DNA from 4 places in the Paenibacillus sp. FSL P2-0121 genome. Region 4 is predicted to be linked to each of the others. Evidence: riboswitches for the same ligand, from Rfam matches in the RefSeq annotation. Region 4 holds a riboswitch; each other region holds the start of a gene.

What was found. A riboswitch is a leader RNA that binds a small molecule or an ion and turns the genes downstream of it on or off. The one in region 4 is predicted to bind thiamine pyrophosphate.
Region 1: it holds a riboswitch for thiamine pyrophosphate, as region 4 does, so the genes downstream of both, thiC (phosphomethylpyrimidine synthase ThiC) here and MKY54_RS02115 (ABC transporter substrate-binding protein) in region 4, are expected to answer to the same signal.
Region 2: it holds a riboswitch for thiamine pyrophosphate, as region 4 does, so the genes downstream of both, MKY54_RS13275 (ABC transporter ATP-binding protein) here and MKY54_RS02115 (ABC transporter substrate-binding protein) in region 4, are expected to answer to the same signal.
Region 3: it holds a riboswitch for thiamine pyrophosphate, as region 4 does, so the genes downstream of both, MKY54_RS10040 (thiamine phosphate synthase) here and MKY54_RS02115 (ABC transporter substrate-binding protein) in region 4, are expected to answer to the same signal.

Annotation. Positions count from the first base shown of each region.
Region 1 covers NZ_CP150245.1:6,240,420-6,246,196, forward strand. The annotation lists gene MKY54_RS27450 (alpha-amylase family glycosyl hydrolase) at 1-662, opposite strand, end outside; gene MKY54_RS27455 (phosphotransferase) at 917-1,903, opposite strand; gene thiC (phosphomethylpyrimidine synthase ThiC) at 1,989-3,731, opposite strand; TPP riboswitch at 3,835-3,943, opposite strand; gene MKY54_RS27465 (beta-galactosidase) at 4,015-5,777, opposite strand, start outside.
Region 2 covers NZ_CP150245.1:3,019,947-3,025,723, reverse strand. The annotation lists gene MKY54_RS13300 (transcriptional repressor) at 1-237, opposite strand, end outside; gene MKY54_RS13295 (S-layer homology domain-containing protein) at 556-1,212, shown strand; gene MKY54_RS13290 (amino acid ABC transporter ATP-binding protein) at 1,308-2,060, opposite strand; gene MKY54_RS13285 (amino acid ABC transporter permease) at 2,074-2,742, opposite strand; gene MKY54_RS13280 (amino acid ABC transporter substrate-binding protein) at 2,796-3,632, opposite strand; TPP riboswitch at 3,855-3,958, shown strand; gene MKY54_RS13275 (ABC transporter ATP-binding protein) at 4,157-4,852, shown strand; gene MKY54_RS13270 (ABC transporter permease) at 4,833-5,609, shown strand; gene MKY54_RS13265 (ABC transporter substrate-binding protein) at 5,606-5,777, shown strand, end outside.
Region 3 covers NZ_CP150245.1:2,304,716-2,310,492, reverse strand. The annotation lists gene thiH (2-iminoacetate synthase ThiH) at 1-124, opposite strand, end outside; gene MKY54_RS10050 (thiazole synthase) at 158-925, opposite strand; gene thiS (sulfur carrier protein ThiS) at 981-1,184, opposite strand; gene MKY54_RS10040 (thiamine phosphate synthase) at 1,223-1,825, opposite strand; TPP riboswitch at 1,942-2,043, opposite strand; gene MKY54_RS10035 (SDR family oxidoreductase) at 2,131-3,003, opposite strand; gene MKY54_RS10030 (GDSL-type esterase/lipase family protein) at 3,241-5,307, opposite strand; gene MKY54_RS10025 (AraC family transcriptional regulator) at 5,601-5,777, shown strand, end outside.
Region 4 covers NZ_CP150245.1:479,408-485,184, forward strand. The annotation lists gene MKY54_RS02105 (ABC transporter permease) at 1-659, opposite strand, end outside; gene MKY54_RS02110 (MTH1187 family thiamine-binding protein) at 656-949, opposite strand; gene MKY54_RS02115 (ABC transporter substrate-binding protein) at 1,028-2,077, opposite strand; TPP riboswitch at 2,239-2,349, opposite strand; gene MKY54_RS02120 (hypothetical protein) at 2,508-3,959, opposite strand; gene MKY54_RS02125 (MFS transporter) at 4,032-5,252, opposite strand; gene MKY54_RS02130 (pyridoxamine 5'-phosphate oxidase family protein) at 5,413-5,777, shown strand, end outside.

The DNA of each region.
Region 1 (5,777 bases), 1.2 Mb from region 4:
TTATAAGCAAGCGTGTTATTTCCTGCCTGTAAGGAGAGTGTTTCTGTTTGGTCTGCCCATGTATCCCAGTTGGTCAGGTTGGCTAATGTTGTCTGTGTAACCTTTATTCCATTGACATAAATGGACACCTTTTTAGCACTGCCGGATGCATTAGCATAGTGAAGCGTGGCATTATAGGACCCTGCTGCGGAAGCCTGGACGTTAAAAGTGGTGGCTGCTCCTGTAGTTGTATATCCATCAACAAAACCAGTGCCCGAATATCCGGTGTGATTCGTATTTACTTTTGCACCACCAGACAAGGATGCACTCTCTGCTTCGTATTTCCCGGCGACCGGAATAACAACCGTCCAGTTCTTCCCGCCGTTATTGTCCCAACTATCCGTTGGAGCCGTGATGTGATAACAATAAATTAGGGTAGCACCTTCCTGAACATTGAGGTTGGCGATGAACGTGGTTCCATTTTTGGTCATCACCGTGTCCGTAGTATTAGCCCAGTTATTCGTAGTCCAATGTAAGGTCACAGCTGCCGCTGTAGGATTTGTATAGGTGACTGTATGATCCGTATTGCTGGCCGATGCTCCACCCGATAAACCAAATAAACTAAAAATGAGTAAAAAAATAATTAACCACGAAATATAACGCCTGGATTGTTTGGATACCAAGTAAATAACCTCCTCATAATTTTAAGTGCAGCTTACGATTTTAAGCGCCATCGTGGGGTGCAAACGTTTGCAAAAATGAGAAAAAAAGAAATACTTGATAGGTTTGATCTCCTCCTTCAATGATTAATAAGGAAAAAACTCATTGTATGCGTTTACAAACAGCTCTATATCTGATGGATTTTCCTTGTTAAGATTATAGGCGCCAAACTTTTGCTGGTCAATGCATCTTTTAGGCTATAATTCAATCGTTTTCACTATAAGTTCCCTAAGATAGCAGGTAAATTGTTCAGGTTCTTAGCCAGCCAATTCATTTCTTTTGCAAAACGTTTTGGAGGTACACTATGTTTGTCCATCGCGGCATTAATCCACCACGGGCTTTCCATATACCACAACAACTGCAATGATTTTGTTAAATCCCCTTGCTCCACCGTTCGTTCCTCACGATATCCGTCAATAAATGCTGAAGCTAGCGCTCCATCTAAATCTTCATCTAAAGCACATGACATCACTGCTCGCGCTACATCAAGCTGCGGATAATCATATTTGAACCGATCAAAATCTAGAATTGCAGACAATTGGCTATCTTGAAATAAAAGATTATCAACCCATAAATCACGATGTGCCCATCCAGCTACAAGTCCTTCGAATATTTCCGGATCTATTTCTTCAGTCGCTCTCAGTTGTATCTCTAGGTCAGTGATGAGTGAAGTTTTGCCCATTTCCTTTGATTGTTGTAGGAGTACATTCCAATGTTCTAAACGTTCCTCAGGGCTTTGGGGAATAAATTGTGGGGTTCTTTTCAAACTAAGGGTCCCATCATTTAATAAACGATGCATTTTACCTGTGCCACGACCCAAATCAAACATTTGAAGGATGTTAATTTTGCCCGGCTCTATGACACGCCCTTCACAATATTCCATAACCATAAACGTCTCTCCCATATCTGATTCCAATAAAACTTTATGGTTATAAGCCAACAATCCGGGACATGGGAGCCCCTGTAGATACAGTCTTTTCTGTTGAGAAAAAGCAAAGTTCAGCTCTTCTGGGTTATACAATTTATATCTTTTTTTGTTGTATTGTTTAAGTAGAAATGGTCCTGAATCCGTTATGATTTTCCATTTAAGATTTAACCAGCCACGTTTTATTGGGGTAGCATGAAGGACTTTCAATCCAAAAAAATGATAGAAACTATTACTTAAATCCTCTAAAATGGCTTCCTCTGAACGAATCGCTTCCAATTCATCAACTCCTATCTATTCAAAGTATAAAAGAAGAAGCCGCCAATGACGACTTCTTTTAGATATTTCTTTTTAGCAGAAAAAGTTATCTATAAATGAGGCTCCCGCCTTGGAGAAACTCTTGCGCCTTCTCTTGCATTCCTGATTCAATTCTCGTCGTATTCCGGATATTATGAGAGATCTTCATACTGCAAAATTTCGGCCCGCACATGGAACAGAAATGAGCTGTTTTAGCGCCTTCCGCAGGCAATGTCTCATCATGATATTCGAGCGCTCGCTCAGGATCTAACGATAAATGAAATTGATCACGCCAACGAAATTCAAAACGGGCTTTCGAAAGAGCATTATCCCGGTCTTGTGCTCCTTTATGCCCTTTCGCCAAATCTGCGGCATGAGCCGCTATTTTATAAGTAATGACCCCTATACGTACATCTTCCTTATTAGGCAGGCCAAGATGTTCCTTCGGAGTTACGTAACATAACATAGCTGTACCGAACCAACCAATCATCGCTGCACCTATAGCAGAGGTAATATGATCATAACCAGGCGCAATATCTGTAGTCAGTGGACCTAATGTATAAAAAGGGGCTTCGTTACAAGTTTCAAGTTGCTTATCCATATTCTCTTTAATCAAGTGCATCGGCACATGTCCTGGACCCTCTACCATTACCTGTACATCATGACTCCAAGCTATAGCTGTTAATTCACCTAACGTCTCTAACTCGGCAAATTGTGCTTCATCATTCGCATCAGCAATCGAACCCGGACGTAATCCATCGCCTAGGGAAAAAGAAACATCGTACAGCTTCATGATTTCACATATCTCTTCAAAATGTGTATATAAAAAGTTCTCTTGATGATGCGCAAGACACCATGCCGCCATGATGGAGCCACCTCTTGAAACAATGCCTGTCATACGTTGTGCAGTCAACGGGATATAACGAAGCAGAACCCCTGCATGAATGGTAAAATAATCAACCCCTTGCTCCGCTTGCTCTATGAGCGTATCACGGTATACTTCCCACGTTAAATCTTCCGCTTTCCCATTCACTTTTTCCAACGCTTGATAGATAGGCACCGTTCCAATAGGAACAGGAGAATTACGGATGATCCACTCGCGTGTCGTATGGATGTTTTTACCTGTGGAGAGATCCATTATATTATCTGCACCCCAGCGGGTGGCCCATCTCATCTTCTCTACCTCTTCTTCTATGGATGAGGATACTGCGGAATTTCCTATATTGGCATTGATCTTCACTAAAAAATTGCGTCCAATAATCATTGGTTCACTCTCTGGATGATTGATATTCGCTGGAATGATGGCGCGGCCGCGGGCTACTTCATCTCTTACAAATTCCGGTGTCACATTCTCACGAATCGCAACGTATTCCATTTCAGAAGTAATAATCCCTTTGCGTGCATAATGCATTTGAGAGACATTACGCCCCTTTTTCGCTCGCAAAGGTTTTCTATGGAGCGCTGGAAACACTTCCGCCACAGCTTTTCCCGTTGCATTCCCGTTATCTTCAGGCTTCACGGTTCTTCCTTCGTACGCTTCCGCATCCCCTCGTTCCTCAATCCAGCTCAGACGATTGGGCTCTAACCCCTGACGAATATCAGTATGAATATTAGCATCCGTATAAGCCCCGCTTGTGTCATAGACATGAATTGGAGCATTCTCCTCTTCGCCGTCTATGCCCGCAGTTGGACTAAGTGAGATCTCCCGCATAGGCACCTGAATATCAGACCGTGAACCCTTTACATACACTTTTTGACTTGCTGGAAAAGCTGATAGATTGATTGGATCGTTGTTCAATTCGCTTGTCATCTCAATTCCTCCTATAAGGTGATTTGATCAAGCGGAGACGGTCTACTCCCCACACATAGAAAAGGCCACATCTGTATAAGATGCGGCCTTAGAGTAGACAAATAGAAATAGAGCTCCATTTCCTCCGCTGGCATTATCCAGATCAGGTTTGACGGTCGATAGTTATAACTATCCTCTCAGCCTGGTCCCACCAAGCTCCCGTGACTATATAATTGCTACTTCAAAGTATAACCGAAAAGAGAGAATTATCCAAATCTACTCAAATGTGAGATCAATGTATACGTTAGTTTAACACCAATACCCCAAATCCTTCCAGAAGCACCTCGCCCGACAATGTTGTGCCGCTCAGTAAATCTGTTTTGGTCTCATGAAGATGGATCGTGACAGGAGTCTCATTATAATTAAGCAAAAAAGCATAACTGGAAGAAGCTCCGGTACGGACTTGCAGTTCTACCTCTTCTGGGAGCTCCAGCCAATCTGCTGGCGATTGTAGATCAATTAAATTTATGATCTCAGCCGCTGCCTGTTCATTAAATACGGCTCCGTAATACCAAACCTCACCCTTGCCGCGACGATTTCTAGTTACCGCCGGTTTTCCCGCATAATAATCAGAGGCGTAAACCGCCATCACTTCAACCGAAGCTTCCTCTATTTTGAGAATATCATTAAAGTCATCTGCTCCTGTAACGACTTCGGTCACGCCCGACCAGCTAATTGTTGTTGGCTGACGACTGCCCTTAACCATTGTGAATTCTTCAACTGTGATCCCGCATAGATCCTTAGCAGCACCTGGGAAAGGACGCATATAACATTGACCGTGCTCATCCTTATAGCCGGTTCTACAGCCGAAGATCAGTTTGCCGCCTTGCTGAACATATTCATCCAGCAGTGCTGCTGTCTCATCTGTCATAATCGCTGGGTGAGGATAGATAAGCACGTCGTACCTTGCAAGCTCCTCCAGCGTTGTTTTTTTGCGTAAATAGAGTACGTCATTCGGGATATGCTTCCGCTGAAGCGCCTTGTACCACTCCTTATTGCTCTTCCACATAAACGGGCCATGCCAAACATCGTATTCTCCATCCCACTCATTGTCATAATCACGAACAATAGCAATGTTAGCCTGATTACGAGTACCGACAAACGCATGACCTGCTGCTGCCAGCTCCTGACCGATCTGCCCCGCTTCCCGCACTCTCCGGTTAGGCTGATTATGATAGTCATTGATTCCATGCCAATAAATTTCATTACCCATCGTAGCTGTCCGCCAGCGGAAATATAACACCATATCTGCTCCATGAGCGATCGACTGATAAGTCCATAACCGCATCTGCCCGGGCTTTGGAGAAGGCATATCCATCCGGTTCACCCAGCCACCCGGGCCCGACTGCTGCTCCATAATGCAGAAATTCGGGGATATCGAACGAACAACAGATAACGACAGTCCCCAGCCTCTATCATTCAGCGGATTCCGCTCATTCGGGTCATAAAAAATAGTAGAGAACTGAGGATAGGAATCATAGCTGAAGAAATCCAACAGTTCATCCGTCATTTCATGGCTATCGAGATGCCCGAACAGACCGTTCGTGGTTACCCACTGCTTAGGGGCAAGTTTACGGATGATATCCGCTTGGTTTTTGGCAAAAGAAATTGTATTGTCCGAAATAAACCGTTTTTCATCCAATGCCTGATGAGGATTGGGTTGCTTCGGTACTGGAGTCGGACGTGGAAGATAGACCTGAGACCAGTCACTATAGCTTTGATTCCAAAAAACAGCTCCCCAGGCCTCGTTCAAATGCTCAAGTGTAACATATTTCTGCTGTAGCCATTCCCGGAAAGCCTTATGGTCACTCTCCGAATAAAATTCACTGATCTCACAGTTGAGCTCATTATCAATTTGCCAGCCAACTACACCCGGATGATTGCCGTAATGTTCAGCCATTTGTTCTGCAATACGTGCACACAGTTCCCGGTATTTAGGACTGCTGTAATTATAATGACGGCGCATGCCATGCTGAAGTGTAACACCTTCGTAGGTTACATTTAAAA
Region 2 (5,777 bases), 2.5 Mb from region 4:
TCCGTCTCCGAAGTTCATCTTCTCTACAATGTGTAGCTCACATAAAAGCTCAAGTGTACGGTATACCGTTGCCAGGCCCAGATGTGGATAGCTGTTCTTAACAAGCATATATACTTCTTCTACGCTTAAATGATCCTTCTCATTGTCGAGCAGAACGTTCACTATAGCTTCACGCTGAGGCGTTAATTTATATTTTTGCGCCGCAAACAATTGACTGATATTTGATATTTGATCCATTTGGTCTCCTACCTTCCCGGAACGATTTAACATCCGTACCCTCTGAGACGCTCCTATTTATGCAGTTAAGACAAACCATAAATAGTAATCGTTACGATATAATCATAACAAAATTAACCACGAATGAAAAGAGCCTGACATCATTATATCATTTCATGCCACTTATCCAAAGTACTACACCCCAATCTGGCCCATATTTCTATTAAAATCTACTTTTTCGTGAAATAATACAGATTAGACCGCAACCTTTCCATAATTTACAACGTTAAAGGAGTGACAAAGGCTAAGGAGCCTATCCATACAACGAGGTGAAAAGACATGAACATGAAAAAGAGCACACTAGCAGCGATCACAACCGTAGCCATTTTCTCCTTTTCTTTGGGTGGTCAGATGTTTGCAGCTGGGAACACCTTTAAGGATATTGATAACATAAACGGCAAAGAAAAAATCATTTCTTTAAAAAATCAAGGGTTAATTAAAGGTGTCAGCGAATCTCAATTTCTCCCTGGCTCTAAGGTAACTACAGCCCAAGGGATTCAGTTTATCTCCGGCGGTCTCCAGCTCAGCCTCGCAGCCATTGACTTTAACAAAGCTCCTGTTGCCAGCGGCTTGTTCACAAAAGTAAAAGACAAAGCCTGGTACGCTGAAGCCTTTATCAATGCTTATTACAATCAAGTTAAGCTTCCAAAAGACATTGATCCTAGCCTAATTATGACCAAAGAGCAATTCACTAACTATCTAGTGCAAGCGATCGAAGGCGTTGGTAATCTGCCGATGATCAATATCGTTCCAGTAGATATCGCCGATGAAGCGTCACTGACCCCTGCATATCAAGGCAGTATTCAGCGCTCCCTGAAATACAAGATCAATACTCTAGACGCTAACGGAAAGTTTAATCCAAAAAGCGAACTCACCCGTGCCGAAGCAGCGATTATGCTCTACAACGCTTTGGAGTTCCTGAAAACTGGAGGATAAGCCAAATTTCAGTTACTCTTCTCATTTGAATAATCTACACAAGAAAAAGCAGCTCCGGATGATTCCCGAGCTGCTTTTTCTTGTATATTGTCTTTCTACTCTTCTTCACCATTCAGTCTATTCAGAAATTGCAGAGCCCGGGGATTCTTCGGATGCTCCAGCACTTCTTGCGGAGTTCCATGCTCTAAGATATGACCGCCATCCATCAAAATGATCCGGTCCGCTACATCGGCGGCAAATTTCATCTCGTGGGTCACAATCACCATAGTCATACCTTCTGCTGCTAATTGTTTGATAACCTTGAGCACTTCCCCTACCAGCTCGGGATCGAGCGCCGAAGTGGGCTCATCAAACAGTAACACTTCTGGATCTACTGCCATAGCCCGGGCGATGGCCACTCTCTGCTGTTGTCCACCTGACAGCTGATGTGGATAGTTATCAGCTTTATCAGCCAAACCCACCTTAGTCAGCAGCTGAAGCCCCCGCTTACGCGCTTCTTCCTTGGATCGCTTCAGGACAGTTACCTGTCCCTCCATCACATTGCCAAGCGCAGTCATATGCGGGAATAAATTATACGATTGAAAGACCATCCCTGTTTTCTGCCGAAGGGCCAATACGGAATTCTGAGGAATTTTCTTATGATCTGTAAAATTGATGGTGATATCCCCGAGTGACAGGCTGCCTTGATCCGGGATTTCCAACAGATTAAAACAGCGCAGCAGTGTGGTCTTTCCGGAGCCGGATGGCCCAATAATGACAAGTACCTTTCCATGCTCCATTTTCAGATCAATACCCTTTAACACTTGGAGTGCGCCGAAGGATTTATGCAAATTAATGATTTCAATCACAAGTATCTCTCCTTTAGGTCGCAGAGTAACGATCGAGTCGTTTCTCCAAGTAATTTTGCAGCACCGACAGCACAGAACAGAACACTAAATAAAACAATCCTGCTTCGGAGTATACCAACAGAGGCTCATAAGTGGTAGAGGCTACCTGCTGAGCAGTTCTAAACATCTCCGTATAGGTGATGATCGCTGCAAGCGATGTATCTTTGACCAAGCTAATAAAAGAATTGGATAACGGCGGTACAGAAACGCGTGCAGCTTGTGGCAGAATTACGCGGCGCAGAGCCTGCCCACGAGTCATCCCGACTGAGAAGGCAGCTTCCCACTGGCCTTTATGTATCGACAGGATAGCAGCGCGTACGATTTCCGATGAATAAGCCCCTACGCTAAGGGTAAATCCAATGGTGGCGGCAATGAAAGGGTCGAGTACAATACCAACAGCCGGCAAACCATAAAATATAATAAATAGCTGCACTAACAACGGGGTTCCCCGAATGACCCATACATAAAAACGGGCGATTAGCTTCGGAATTACCCACGGTGAAAGACGTGCCAACGCGGTTAGGATCGCCAAAATCAATCCAAGCACAAAGGAAAGTAGCGCCAACGGAATGGTAAAAGCCACCCCGGCTTTAAGCAGGGGTAGCAGTGTATCTAAGAAAATTTGTATTTTGCGGTCATCCATTATTCAGACATCCTTTTTAGCTTCTAGGCTTAATTAGCCTTGCTAGCCTTGTATTATTTTGAAACGTCAGCTCCAAAGTATTTCTCGGAAATTTTCAAGTACGTTCCATCACTTTTCATCTCTTTAATCGCATCACTGACCGCATTCACCAGCTCATCATTGCCTTTCAGGAATACCGCAGCACTTTGTGAGCCTTCAGGAATCTCATCAACCACTTTAATTTTTGCATCTGGTTTTTGTTTTTTCAGATCCAGATAAGACAAGCCATCATTCACAGTTGCATCAATACGTCCCGAAGTCAGCAGATCCATCGCTTGATTGAAACCGTCCGTAGCTACGATTTCAGCACCGTTCTCACGAGCGATGTCGGATAAGTTACTGGTCAGGGATTGTCCGGCTTTTTTACCCTTTAGATCAGCAAAGGTCTTAATATCCTCATTGTTTTCGCTCACGATCAATACTGCCTTGGATACAATATAGGGTTCAGAGAAATCATATTTCACTTTGCGATCTTCGTTAATGGAAACTTCATTAAAAATGACATCAAACCGTTTCGCATCCATCCCAGCAAAAATACCATCCCACTGAGTTTCAAAAAATTCTGCTTCAACACCTAAACGTTTGGCTACTTCTTCGGCAATTTCCACGTCAAAACCCGTCAATTTCCCCGCAGTGTCATGATAAGTAAAAGGTGCATAAGTCCCTTCTGTACCTATCCGCAATTTGCCGCTGGCCTTCACAGCCTCCAAACTGTTTTGCGCTGAAGATGCTGCTCCACCATTCGTTCCAGCTGTTGGTTCAGCAGCCGTATTGGTATTCGAATTATTGCCGCAAGCCGCTACAAGGACCACGGTTAACGCCAATATAATAGTTAAACTCCATTTTTTCATTATTAAATCCCCTCTCTCTATCCGGTTTTTTTCCGGTAAATTGAATAGTACACTGCCATCACATGATCGTCAATACTTTTTTCCGATTATGTACATCGGAATTGTAATATTAACTAGATTTCTACTTATATCTTACCCAATCTTGGATTAATCCTTCACTTCTTTCTCTCTTTACTTCTCAGAAAGATATGGTATATTTATAAACAAATTAATATGGACCTGTTATTTCACTAGGGGAGTCGGCCGACTGAGACGGAGCTTTAAGCTCCGGACCCTTGGAACCTGATCTGGATCATACCAGCGGAGGGAAGTGGAGCAGAATTTTCATCAAGCATGTTAAGTGTTATTATGCAGAATGAACTTTTTGACCCATTCATTTCCTCTGGAAATGGATGGGTCTTTATTTGTTTAGGCGCTCCACAAAAATATTAGGAGGTTAGATCATCACGACCATTTTATCTATTCAAGGCCTAACCTACTCTTTTCCGGAAACTGAACAACCCCCTGTATTCGCAAAACTATCCATGGATATCAGGCAAGGGGAATTCGTCTCCGTAGTAGGTGCTAGCGGATGCGGGAAAAGCACATTTTTCAAAACGGTTGCCGGTTTACTCGAACCTACTCATGGAAAAATAAAACTCCCTACGCTCCCCTCAACCGCTAGTCGTTTAGGTCAGATCGCTTATATGCCTCAGCAGGATTTATTGCTGCCTTGGAGAACAGTGCTCGACAACTGCCTTTTGCCCTGGGAGATCATGCCCAGATTTAGTAAACAGGAAACAATCACTCAGATTCGGGAAATGTTGGCCCGCTTCGGCTTAACAGATGTAGAGAAGGCTTATCCCCATGAACTTTCGGGAGGAATGAAACAGCGAGTCGCATTTCTGCGCACCTTAGTGGCTGGAGGCGGAAGTGGCCTTATGCTGCTGGATGAGCCCTTTGGCGCTCTCGATGCCATGACCAAACGTGAGATACACCGTTGGCTGTTGGAGTTATGGGGTGAACTGAATCAGACGATTATGCTCATCACTCATGATCTGGAAGAAGCACTATTGCTCAGTGACCGGATTTATTTATTATCTGGCGGTGCGCACAGCGAATTACAGGAGATCATTGTCGATCTACCAAAACCAAGACATTATAAGATGAACTATGAACCCCGGTTTATAGCACTACGGGCAGAGTTGGAGCGAAGATTGCATGCAACCTATACCTTTTAAAAAACATCTAGACAACTATGGTCCCTTCCTTCTTCTGGTACTGCTCATTCTTGTAATCTGGGAGTCAGCTGTTCGCCTTCACTTGATTCCAGCCTTTATTCTCCCTGCACCTTCATCTATTGGCATCGCATTGATCGAGCACAGGCAATTATTATTTGGACAGCATTTATTAGCGACGTTGCAGGAGATACTGATAGGTTTTGTCCTTTCTGTGATTTTTGGTGTATTGCTGGGTATTGGAATGTTCCTGTTTCGCCCCGTAGAAAAGGCCATCTATCCCTTCCTTATCATTAGCCAGACGGTCCCATTAATTGCGCTATCGCCCATTTTTATTATGTGGTTCGGATATTCGCTGTGGAGCAAAGTGGCTGTGGTGTTTTTGACGGCTTTTTTTCCAGTTGTAGTGAGTACATATGATGGACTTCGTACAAGTGGCCAGACTTACAAGGACTTATTATTAACATTTGGTGCAAACCGCTGGCAGCTGCTTGTCAAAACCCAAATTCCACTGGCGCTGCCTGCTTTTTTCTCTGGCTTAAAGCTGTCCATTGTATACTGCGTCATCGGAGCTACTATCGGGGAATGGCTCGGCGGCAGTAAAGGACTCGGTTACTTCAGCCGCAGAATGGCCGGAAATATGCAGAGCGATGAAATGTTCGCGGCTGTATTTCTGCTGTCCGCGCTTGGTGTTGTGCTTTTTCTGGCGATAGCTTTACTCGAACAATTATTTTTAAAGAAAAGAGGATCTAACCAATGAATCATTTAAAATCACCACAACGAGGACTTATTTCTGTATTTCTAGTATGCACACTTTTGCTCTTAAGCAGCTGCGGGAAGGCAGACAAGCTAAATAACAACTCCCAAACTGGTTCCTCCAACACCGAAAATAAGCAGTCACACAAGCTGACGATTATGCTTGATTGGT
Region 3 (5,777 bases), 1.8 Mb from region 4:
GCAAATCATTTTCGTTCAGCTTGTCTTTTCCAAGCGCCCGCCTAACGTCATCCTCCCGGAACTCCTTCCACAGCTGCTCATAAGGATACTGCTCCAAGCGGGCCAGTGTGTCAAAAAAGCTCATGCTAATCTTCCCTCCTTTCGTGACCTATCAAATTCAGTTCAAAAATCCAGTCAACGGTGACGAAGCAAAAGCAACTTCTTCTACAGGACCGAGTCCTGCCAAATAAGCTTTGCGGCCAGCGGATATCGCCTCGCGGAACGCTTCCGCCATGACGAGCGGATTACGTGCCGTTGCAATAGCCGTATTAAGCAGAACAGCAGCGGCCCCCATCTCCATTGCTTCCGCCGCTTCCGAGGGCTTGCCAATCCCGGCGTCTACAATAATCGGCAAATTCACTTCTTCAATAAGAATACGCACAAGCTCCTTAGTGCGCAGGCCGCGATTCGTCCCGATCGGCGCACCAAGCGGCATCACAGCAGCAGCACCGGCATCTCTCAGACGTAAAGCAGCCGAAAGGTCCGGACTCATATATGGCAATACTACAAAACCCTCCGCTGCTAAAATCTCTGTAGCTCGTATGGTCTCCAGATTATCTGGAAGCAGGTATTTCTGATCATTGATCACTTCGATCTTGACCCAGTTCCCCAGTCCCGCAGCTCTTGCTAATCTTGCAATACGGACTGCCTCTTCCGCTGTACGCGCTCCTGAGGTATTAGGCAGAAGAGTCATGTGGCCGGGAATGTGGTTCATGATATTTTCTGCTCCACCTTGCGGGTCCACTCGGCGAAGCGCTACAGTAATCACCTGAGAACCAGAGCTTGCGATCACTTCGGGGATCAACGTATTCCGGCTATATTTTCCGGTTCCGATAAATAATCTACTGGTTAATTCGATACCGCCAATATGTAACGGGTCATGCATGAAATTACCTCCCTTTGGTTCTTATAAATTTCTCAAAATTCTATACCGCTCCATCTCAACCCCCACCAACAAAGTGCACCAGTTCCAAACGATCATCCTCGCTCAGAGCAGTACTTTCATAATTCTCCTTACTGACAATTTCTCCATTCAGCTCAATGATCATCAGACGACCTGACCACTCAGGAAGACTGATCAAATCAGCTATAGTTTGAATACCACCAGAACACTCTGCGGATTTCCCGTTAATCAACAGCTTCATTCTGAATCACCCCCTTCGCCCGTGCTGTTACCTCCAGGCTATGAATGAACCGCCTTATGAATAGCTTTGGCGGCCTCATAAGGATCATCCGCTCCGCAAATACCGGACATCACAGCAACTCCTGCCGCACCTTTCCTGATGATCTGCGCCGCATTAGCGGGGCTAATTCCGCCAATCGCAATTACAGGAATAGAGCTGGTCTTCACCGTTTCTGCAAGCAGCTCTAACCCACGTGCGGGCAGCCCTAACTTGCTATCCGAGGGAAATACATGACCAAACAAGCAATAATCAGCTCCCTGCTCTGAGGCATTCGCCGCTTCTTCCGGAGAATGAACCGATCTCCCCAGCCGAAGCTGAGGTGCAATTCGCCGGGCTGTACCCGGACTCAGACTGTGCCAGGCCAACTGAACCCCCGCGGCACCAGCTGCCAAGGCTACATCTATTCGGTCGTTGATTATCAGTTTGGTAGCGGGCATACCGGCAGCCAACAGCTCCTGTGCCGCAGCGAGTAGTTCGTGTGCAGGACATTGCTTATCTCTCAGGTGAATATAATCGACCCATATCTGCACCGTGACAGCTAGTTCAACAAAATGTCTCAGTTGCAGCTTGCCGTCTGATATTAGATGGATCTCAGCTTGCAATATCACGATCTCCTCTCTCACTTCCCTATAGGTCAGTAAAAAACAAAAAAACTGCCTCCCGTAAGGAAGGCAGTCAGAATCTGTATATAGACGGCACTATAAATAGCTCGATAACAGAAATTCGTCCTCCACTTCCCTACGCTGGTCTTAACCAGATCAGGTTCAAAGGGTCCGGAAATCCATTCCGTCTCAGCCAATCGGCACCCCTAGTGACATAAATATACAATTTTAAAATGCTAACGTGGTTTATAGTAACATATTTTTTTATTGAAATACACCCATTTATTCACATTAGCTGTACTGATCTAACCGTTTACTACCTCGCCACCATTTACATGAATAACCTGTCCAGTCACATAACTGGAATCGTCAGAGGCCAGATATACATAGGCTGGTGCCAGCTCTTCTGGTTGTCCAGGCCGTTTCATAGGCTGTGTACCTCCAAACTCGCTAACCTGTTTTGCATCAAAGGTAGAGGGAATCAGCGGTGTCCAGATTGGACCTGGTGCAACACCGTTTACCCGTATGCCCTTCTCTGCCAGATTCGTGGACAAGGATCGTGTGAAGCTAAGAATAGCTCCTTTAGTTGATGAATAGTCCAGCAGCTGCGGGCTTCCGCGATAAGCGGTAATTGAAGTTGTATTTATAATGGTAGATCCTGCTTTTAAATGAGGCATAGCTGCTTTTGTTAAATAGAACATCGCAAATATATTCGTACGGAAAGTACGCTCAAGCTGCTCGGAAGTAATATCCTCGATCTTAGCTTGCGGATGTTGCTCTGCCGCGTTATTGATGAGAATATCAAGCTTTCCTAAGCCCTCCACCGTCTGTTTAATAAGATCCTTACAGAATTTCTCGTCACCGATATCACCTGGAATTAGGATACATTTGCGGCCTTCCTGCTCGACCTGACGTTTAGTTTCCTCTGCATCTGAGTGTTCATTAAGATATGAAATGACCACATCAGCGCCTTCTTTAGCAAAAAGCACAGCAACTGCACGCCCAATTCCGCTGTCTCCACCGGTAATTAATGCCGCCTTGTCTTGCAGTTTACCTGCTGCTTTATAATTTGCCGGCTCGTATTTGGGCAGCGGCGTCATTTCACTCTCAATCCCTGGCTGATGATGCTGCTCCTGTGGGGGTAAGGTTTTTGTAGCTTGTTTATTGTTGCCTGACATCTTCCCTATCTCCTCTCGTTAAGCAAATTGATAGTTAACTGATCGTCTTAGGATGGCACAACTATGCACGTTTATACGCTGGGTTTGTCATTTTCTTAAATTGCTTTACGAATCTTACTTACCACAATGAAAGTAGAAATAAACAACCGTGAGAGATACACTGCTGTAAGTGGAGAGGAATTCACTGCATACAAATAGACACAGCATCGCTGCTGTGCCTTGAATTGTTCACCCTGACTATTTTAGAGAAGAAACATGATTTTCTGCATTCACTTCATGTTCCAGCACCCACATAAAGTTCAGAGCTTTGGCCGCTTTCTCCCGGGTCACTATAGCTTTAGGTTCTAGTTCTGTCCCATTGACCATTTCGCCTCTGGCAATCCCCACTTCAGATCTAATGAGTCCTAATTCATATGCACTTTTCACTTTTGAAATTAAATAAGGAGAAATGTCCGCTGTATCAACAAGCTGCGTCCAGGATACAAGAGGATAGTACATCGCACCTCTAGCTCCTGGCTCCAGATTCGAATCATAGCCAGGATCTCCTGGCACTACTGCTATGCCGTTATAATCAGTCATGTACTTAGGTTTATTAGCAAACTTTATTTGGTAAACGTCATAGAGAATAGCACCCATCGTTTCACGTGACAGCTTACCTTTCGGATAATAGGCAAGATCTGATCTTTCCACTTTCATTAACTTAGAAATACTGCGTGTGAATTCAGCAACTGTCATCACCGTATCCGGATTAAAATTTCCTTGACGGTCTTTGCCCATTACTCCCAGCTGGATTAATTTCTCAATTTGATTACGGTAATAAGCAGCTTCCCCAGTCGTCGTATCATTCGTTATTTCCGGAAAAATCTTACCCCAGTTCCCTGTTAGTGCCGCATGCTTAACGTTCCCTTTAAGGTAAGCAGTAATGGAGGCAGCAGTAGAATCGCCAGTAGCACCTTTCTCTACAAGCTCCGTAACAATCATCCGCGAAAATTGTTTGGAGAGCGCTTCTTTAAAATGAGTCCCATCGACTTTCTTTGAAGGATGCCCGTTAGCGTAACTTCCGTCATTTGTTTTGCCTGGCGTTTCTCCGGCTTCAATTGACATGAAGAGGGATGTTATTGCTTCTACACCGATCTCGTTATAATATTTCAGACTTTCCGAGTTAAGGTCAATAAGTGTAACTCCAGATTCATCTGCGACCCGTTTAAGAATATCTACAAACTTTCTTGATTTAAAAGAATTTTCATAGATATATCCCGGACTTGCATTCCCTTTAATTCTGGACATTGGGGTTACCAGTACTGGTATCATACCCCGGGCTTGAATCGCAGGGAGATAGACTGCTTTAAGGTAATTTTCATACATTGCTTCTGTCGAACCTCTGCCGTAACGTCTGAACTCATCTGCGCTCTCATCATTGTGTCCGAATTGAATAAACACATAATCCCCAATGCTGCCATTCAGTAAAATGTCGTTCAGTCGACCTTCTGTATAGGCATTTTTAAACGAGCGTCCCCCCATGGAATAGTTAGTTACACTCAATTTATGTTGATTAAACATACTGCCAATAATCTGGCCCCAACCACTCATTGGTGCTTCGTCGAAGGTGTAGGACTTGACCGTAGAATCTCCAAGTATAAATAAATTCGGAAGAGCTCCAACTGCTCTATGCTGAGGCAAAATCGGTTCCAGTATGATCTCCTCAATCCCCACAGCTGTGTTCACTTTGTTCGGTTCGATCTCAATATCTATATGGTCACGGCCGTTTACATACGTATAAGTCCACTCTTTCCCTTTGGCTACAGCCGTATGCTTGACGGGTACAAGCTTTGCAGCGTCCCAATGTCCACTTTTCAACAAGCGGCTGGTCTGCATTCCGGATACTGACACGATCCCATCCTCTGCGTCAGAAGTCGTTTTTACATATACGTTGTAGGTTCCAGGGGGAGCATCCATTCGAAACGCCATTCCGTAGTTGTTATAATTATCTTTCTCAGATTTAGGTTCAGCAAAAAAAATAGGTTCTGTGATGAAAAAACCTGTTCCATCGGATGTAATTGAGTCGGTGTGCACTTCTCTGGCGGGTAAAGCGTTGGTCTCTTGAACAAAACCATAACCTAAAGATGAGTCATACAATTGTGCACCGCGATTAGGATCATACCTAACGGATTGATATCCTGTTTTAACTTGGTTTGTAAAATTGAACTTGTATACGCTTGCAATTTGGGTTGGAGGTTGCCTCTCTGCCCCATCTTTTATAAAGGCTGCCTCTGTTGTACCGTGAGTAAGAGTCAATGAAGCCATTAGTAAAGAAGATAAGATTAGTATATTCCTACACAACTTTCCCACTTCATTACACTTCCTTCCGTTTCTCGAAATACTTCCCTAGGTTCCTCCATTATCCCTGTTCTCTAAAGTGATTCAAATGATGATTTCATTCTTTTTTTTGACCTTTTGTAAAGAAAACTATGGAATGATCAACGGCTCGCACTGCAAAACGGTCATATGTATAGGTATCCTTGATATAATTAAGAACATCCCTATTGATCCTAAGGAGGAGAACTCCTATCGCTTACAAAGTCAGCTTTCCGAACATTATGAGTACACTGCAGCTGATCGGTGTTCATTATCGTGTAGCAGAACCTGGGTGGGCATACCCTGATCATCATCACAAAATCTTCGAACTATTGTATTGCTACGACGGCAACTCCCATCAATATGTAGAAGGAAGTTCCATTGCCTTTGGTAAAGGAGATTGGTTAATTATTCCACCT
Region 4 (5,777 bases):
AACATCCGATCCGTACGATATGCGGATTTCTGCAGAAGCATATAATAGCCAATACCTTTATCCGCGCCAATCCATTCAGCGACCACGGCGCCCATAACCGCATAAGTAGCAGATATTTTTACGCCGGAAAATAGTGCCGGGATAGAAGAGGGCAGCTCCAGCTTGGTGAAGATTTGCCACTTGCTTGCGCCAGCCATTTTCATATAATTCATCATGACCTGATCACTTTGGGCCAGACCGCCCATCGCAGCGACAGCTACCGGGAAGAAACATACTAGTGTAATCAGCACGATTTTGGGCAAAAGACCAAAGCCGAACCAGATAATGAGCAGGGGTCCGAGCGCGATGGAGGGAACATTTTGACTCAGAATAATAAGTGGATAAAAAGCCCGTCTAGCCCAAGGCAAAAGATGCAAAAGCAAAGCAACGATCAGGCCTACCCCCGTACCAATGGGAAAACCAATTAAAGTGAGCCGCAGCGTAGCCATCGTATGTGCCCAAAGACCAGAAGCGTTACTGGTGGATTCACGAGCAATATCAGCAGGACTCGGCAGAATCCAGGATTCAATATGAAATACAGATACAGATAGCTGCCATACGGTTAAAAAGAAGACGACCGCCACAAGGGGCGGCCATATTAGCTTCCAGGTCGATCTCACAGCCGATATTTCTCCGTCAATTTATCCATGCTGATTCCGTTAGGATTATGAGCGATTTTGATCTGCGAAATTACGCTTGGACTGCCTGCTTCGATCAACGCCTCCTGCATCTGACGCACAACCTCCAGCAGCTCGCTAAGCTCACCTTCCATTGTGGTTTCCAGTGGATTCACTTGATGTTTAACACCGGATTTCTGAATGACCTCAATCGCTTTATCTACGTATGGGATGGAATCCTCATTGTTCGGAGTTTTTGGAATTACTTGAATGCTTAGTAGGGTGTTAGCCACAATAATCAATCCTCTCATTTTATAAGGTAAGTTCAAAAAGCCAACTTTGATAACGAAGTAATTCATTACAATTGTTGTTTACTCCGCCGGTAAAAAATCATTACTGAATGCACTAGCAGCATCCAGCGGTTTATCCAGCAACTTCAGATCATACATCCAATCGCCGTAATTTTGCCAGACCTCGGTTTTTTGCTCGCCCCAGCGGGCAGCATCGTCCTTGTATTTTGGGCTAAGCCATTTTTGGCTAGCTAGGACAAGGTCGGCGTCCAGGTCAGGAACGGCCTTCGATAACATACCGGCAGCCTCTTCCGGATGATCTATGGCATATTGATAACCTTTTGATGTGGCTTTCATGAAGGCCTTCACCAGATCAGGATGATCTGCAATTTGCTTCTCACTCGTCGTCAGCACAGGCGTGTAATAATCGAGCTGCGGCGCATAATCCTTTAAGTACAGCATATCCAATGGCTCGCCACGCAACTCAGCCTCAACACCAGTCCAAGCGTAGAAAATCCAGGCGAAATCAATGTCACGTTTGACGGCGGTAAAATAATCAGCTTCACCGATACTGATCAGCTTCACCTTTTTCACATCGCCACCTTCAGGATCCATGATAGCTTTCATGGCTGCTTCTTCGGCCGGTGAGCCCCAGCCTCCGTAGGTTTTACCTTCGAAATCCTTTGGTGATTTAATATTGCGATCTACTGGAGCAGCGAATCCCGACGTATTATGCTGAATAATAGCTGCTATCGAGACAAGGGGTACGCCTTGTAGACGGGCTAGTGTTAATCCTTCTTGGGCGCTGATGCCAAATGCGGCTTCGCCAGAAGTAACCATAGTATCAGAACCCGCTGCGCCTGGCTGAACGATCTCGACGTCCAGACCTTCTTCAGCGTAGTAACCAAGATCCTTAGCTACGTATAGACCGGTATGATTCGTGTTCGGTGTCCAGTCGAGTGCGACTTTAACTTTGGTGAGCTCTTTTGGAGCATCCGTCCCAGCCGCAGCAGTTGGATCAGTAGCATTTGCTTTGTTTCCGGCTGTATTCCCATTGTTGCTGCCGCATCCGGCAATGGCAAGAATGAGTACACAGGTGAGGCACAACGTAAGTGCTTTTTTAAGGTGCATGTCTTCTTCTCTCCTTTAAGGTTACAAGAATCCCGTCTTCACAACATGAACCGTAAAGTGTAGTATGTACGTTTTTCTACATCTTTTAGTGATCTTACAAAAAAAGCGCCCCGAGTGATCGGGACGCTGGCTTGGCGCAAGGTTAGTTAAGGTCACAGGGACCAGAACCAATTGGCGATTCCTACGCTGGCATTATCCAGATCAGGTATAAGGGTCAGTATCTTGTGGGATACAATCTCAGCCGGCCAATTCCAGCACCCCTGGTTCTATGAAGTTAACGGGTATTTCTATGTGCAATATAAGTAAGTATAAGTTTTGTACCCATACTTTATATCTTATATTTCTCGCATACGGTGTATTATAGACGGCTGTACTCAGAATGTCTAGTAGTGCACTCCTGAATTTTTCCAATCAAGTAGTTTCTTTTTTGCTAGTCTAGATCTTTATATTTTTTGCGGTGACGCCGTTTAAGCTCACTAACCAGCGCCCCTAGCGTGAGGACAACGCTGATCAGAATCCCGCTCATGATCACGAAGAGGGCAAGAAATTCAAAGGGAGAATAACCAATCATTTTACTCCATTGAATCTTTCCATCCAGATCGTCAATGACCTGATTCATGCCGTAAATCCCGCTTACTACCGTAAATACAGTAAGAATCATCAGCAGATTATCCCGTCGCTTGGATTGAAACTTATCCTGATACTGAAACAGGTCATTTAAGGTTTCTTTCACTTCCTCGAACAAAGCGTCGTTTCCGTATACTTTACGCAGCTGAAGAAATATCTCCCGGCCCTGCGACTGGGAAATCAACTCCAAGAAGTAGAACTTTGCCGAGAACTTATTAATGGAGTAGATTAGATTGTCTATTTCCTCATAATCATGATTAATCCGAAGTCGGGAGTGCATATTGGCGAGCTTTAGCAGAACGATTTTGTGGAAAATATTGAGTAAAAATCCGTAATAATATTGCCCGTACATCTGGTTGGCTAGACTAACAGCAATCTCCTGTTCAGCGCGGGTCATGCAGCAAAAGGTTTGCTCATTCATCATATAATATGTGTCTGGACCCCAGCGATTATAGGAATGCTCATGACAATAGTTTGCAATATACGCTGGATCGCTGGCACTGGCATAGGGCTTTCCGTTCAGATTAATTCCATCAAGCTGTGAGGCGCGATAGCGTAGATTTACACTAATCTCATCAGAGCTTTCTTCATTCTGAAAGCCGTAAAAAGCTTGCACCTGCATTCTTTCATCTACGAAAAAAGGAAGGGTCTCGAAATAAGCCCCATTGATATCCGATTGATCCAGATATGGCTCCAGTCCATCCACCAAATTTCGGAAGACAAAATCCTCTACCATCTCATAGGTCTGTTCCCCGCAATGAATATAAGTGTAATCATCCTGTATGAAGGTATTCTCTAGCGCACGGAAACGATCTGCGAATTCTAGGGCAATACTAAAGGGAATTGAATCCCCCTCCAGCTGGACACGTATCGTCACGAATCCAAGCTGAAAAGGACATATGAATATATCCGTCGAGAGAATTTTGAAAAATATAGATTGCTGCGGAATCTCCAGAATGCAGTCGAGATTATTTACTCTGGAAAAACGGCGAAACGAGTCGGCATCCTTCCTGCGTGGAAAAAGGACATGTGCAGCAAACGGTAAATAGGTGCGCTCCATTCGTTCATGGGAAACACAGTAGCCATCTCCGTAGTAGGCAGCTTCAAGCTCTTTATTATCCAGAAAAAAACGTGTGAAGCCGTCGTCCTGTAATTGCTGGATAAGCTGCTTAGAATCGCCCTTTTTTATAGAAAAGGGAAATATAAACTGCATGAGCGCAGTATGTAACAAAGGCTCAGTTGAAGACTCATTCATTCATCGTCCATCCTTGTGCTCAGAATATGCTTATAGATCACATTACCCTAAAAGGATAACGTTGATACTGTTCTAAATACGGAAACTCTTTCCTTTCACCGCTTGCATAGATTGGAACCTCCATGCGGCAATGCTAAGCAGAAACAAGAAGGCGGCAAAAGCGGCAAGTAATCCGGCTGTTTGTGCCACTTCTAAATGGTCCATAGACCAGCCCATAAACAGAGGTAGCAAAGCACCGCCAACACCTCCGGAAGCAATCATAATGCTGGGTGTTGACTCTTCGGTGCCAGGCAGCATTTTGCTGGAGTAGACTAAAGCAATGGAGAAAATACCGGACATAAACAGCCCCAGCAGCAGAATTACAATGAAAGCAGCCATTCGATTGTCAGTGAACGGAAAGAGTGCCAGCAGTAACAAGGTTAGTAAACAGCTGCTGAGAATGTACACGCGATAAGATATTTTTTCGGCAATTACACCCGCAAACAATCTTCCTGTAGACATCGCCAGCCAAAAGAAAGTGACTGTCAGTGCTGCGGCAGACTCCGTCATCCCTAGCTTGGCAATAAAGATAGCCGGCATAAAGTTGACTAAACTCATCTCTGTGCCTACATAAAGAAAAAAGAAAACGATGAAGATCCCTAACAGAATCCATTGCTTACCTTTATACGGAAATTTTTTGTTAGAACGTGAGCTTGAGGATTGCGAATTGTCTGCTCCTTGGACAGAGGCGCGTTCATCCAGCATTCGTTGTAGATTACCGAAATGCCCTCTTGTCCAGAGGATAAGAGAAATTAAGGAGAAGGCAGCGACGATTAGAAAGGCCAATCTCCACGCTCCGGCAGCAATGAGCGGACTGGCGATAAGCGGCATCACGAGTGCGCCTATCCCGAATAGCACTTCAAGCCGGCTCATTGCAATAGCAGTTCCTTCGGTTACAGCACCAATAATAATGGTGCCGATAACCGCTTCGATCATCCCGAAACCAAAACCTGCGGCAACAGCGATAACATACATCCAGCCCCAAGGCGGTAGAAAGGCGTAGGCAATTTCTGCAACTAGTAGAAGACTGGTGGCAATGAGGATGCCTCCACGTTTACCGAAGCGGCGATTAAGCAGGGGAGAGACCAACACACCTGCTAAAAAACCAGCGAATTGACTAAAGATTAATTCACCGCCAGCACTATAATTTTGATCATAATGTTGCAGTAGAACGGGCAGAATAGATCCCAGCACAACATGTGCCAGACCGATAACGAAGTAGGAAAGACAGCCGATCCAAATCAGTTTTTTCACGAAGTAAGCTCCTTATCTTGAAGTAGTTTATGAGGTAAGGTCGGATTCAATGTGAACCTGAAGGGTACATTATAATAAGCACCATTGTTATGATAAATCCAAACGGTGAGCTTGGATATATAAACTTTTGTTTACATGCTTGAAGGGAGAGATTTACGTAATGGATAACAAACAACTGGAGCAACTCATTATTAAAGCATTGGATGACAACAAGTTCGGTTCCTTTGGTACGATCGAAGAAGGAAATAAGCCGAAAGTACGTTATATGGCCATTTTCCATGAGGGTTTGAAGATTTATTTGGCTACAAATCGCAAAACTCATAAAGTGGAGGAGTTATCCGATAATCCGAATGCTTTTGTACTGCTTGGCTATGAGGCAGGTGGAAGCAAAGATGTGCTGGAGATTGAAGCAACTGCTACCGTCTCTAAGGATGAAGGCTTGCGCTCCAAAGTATGGAATAAAGAGCTGGAGCCATGGTTTACAGGACCTGATGATCCTAATTATGTAATTCTGGAGCTTACTCC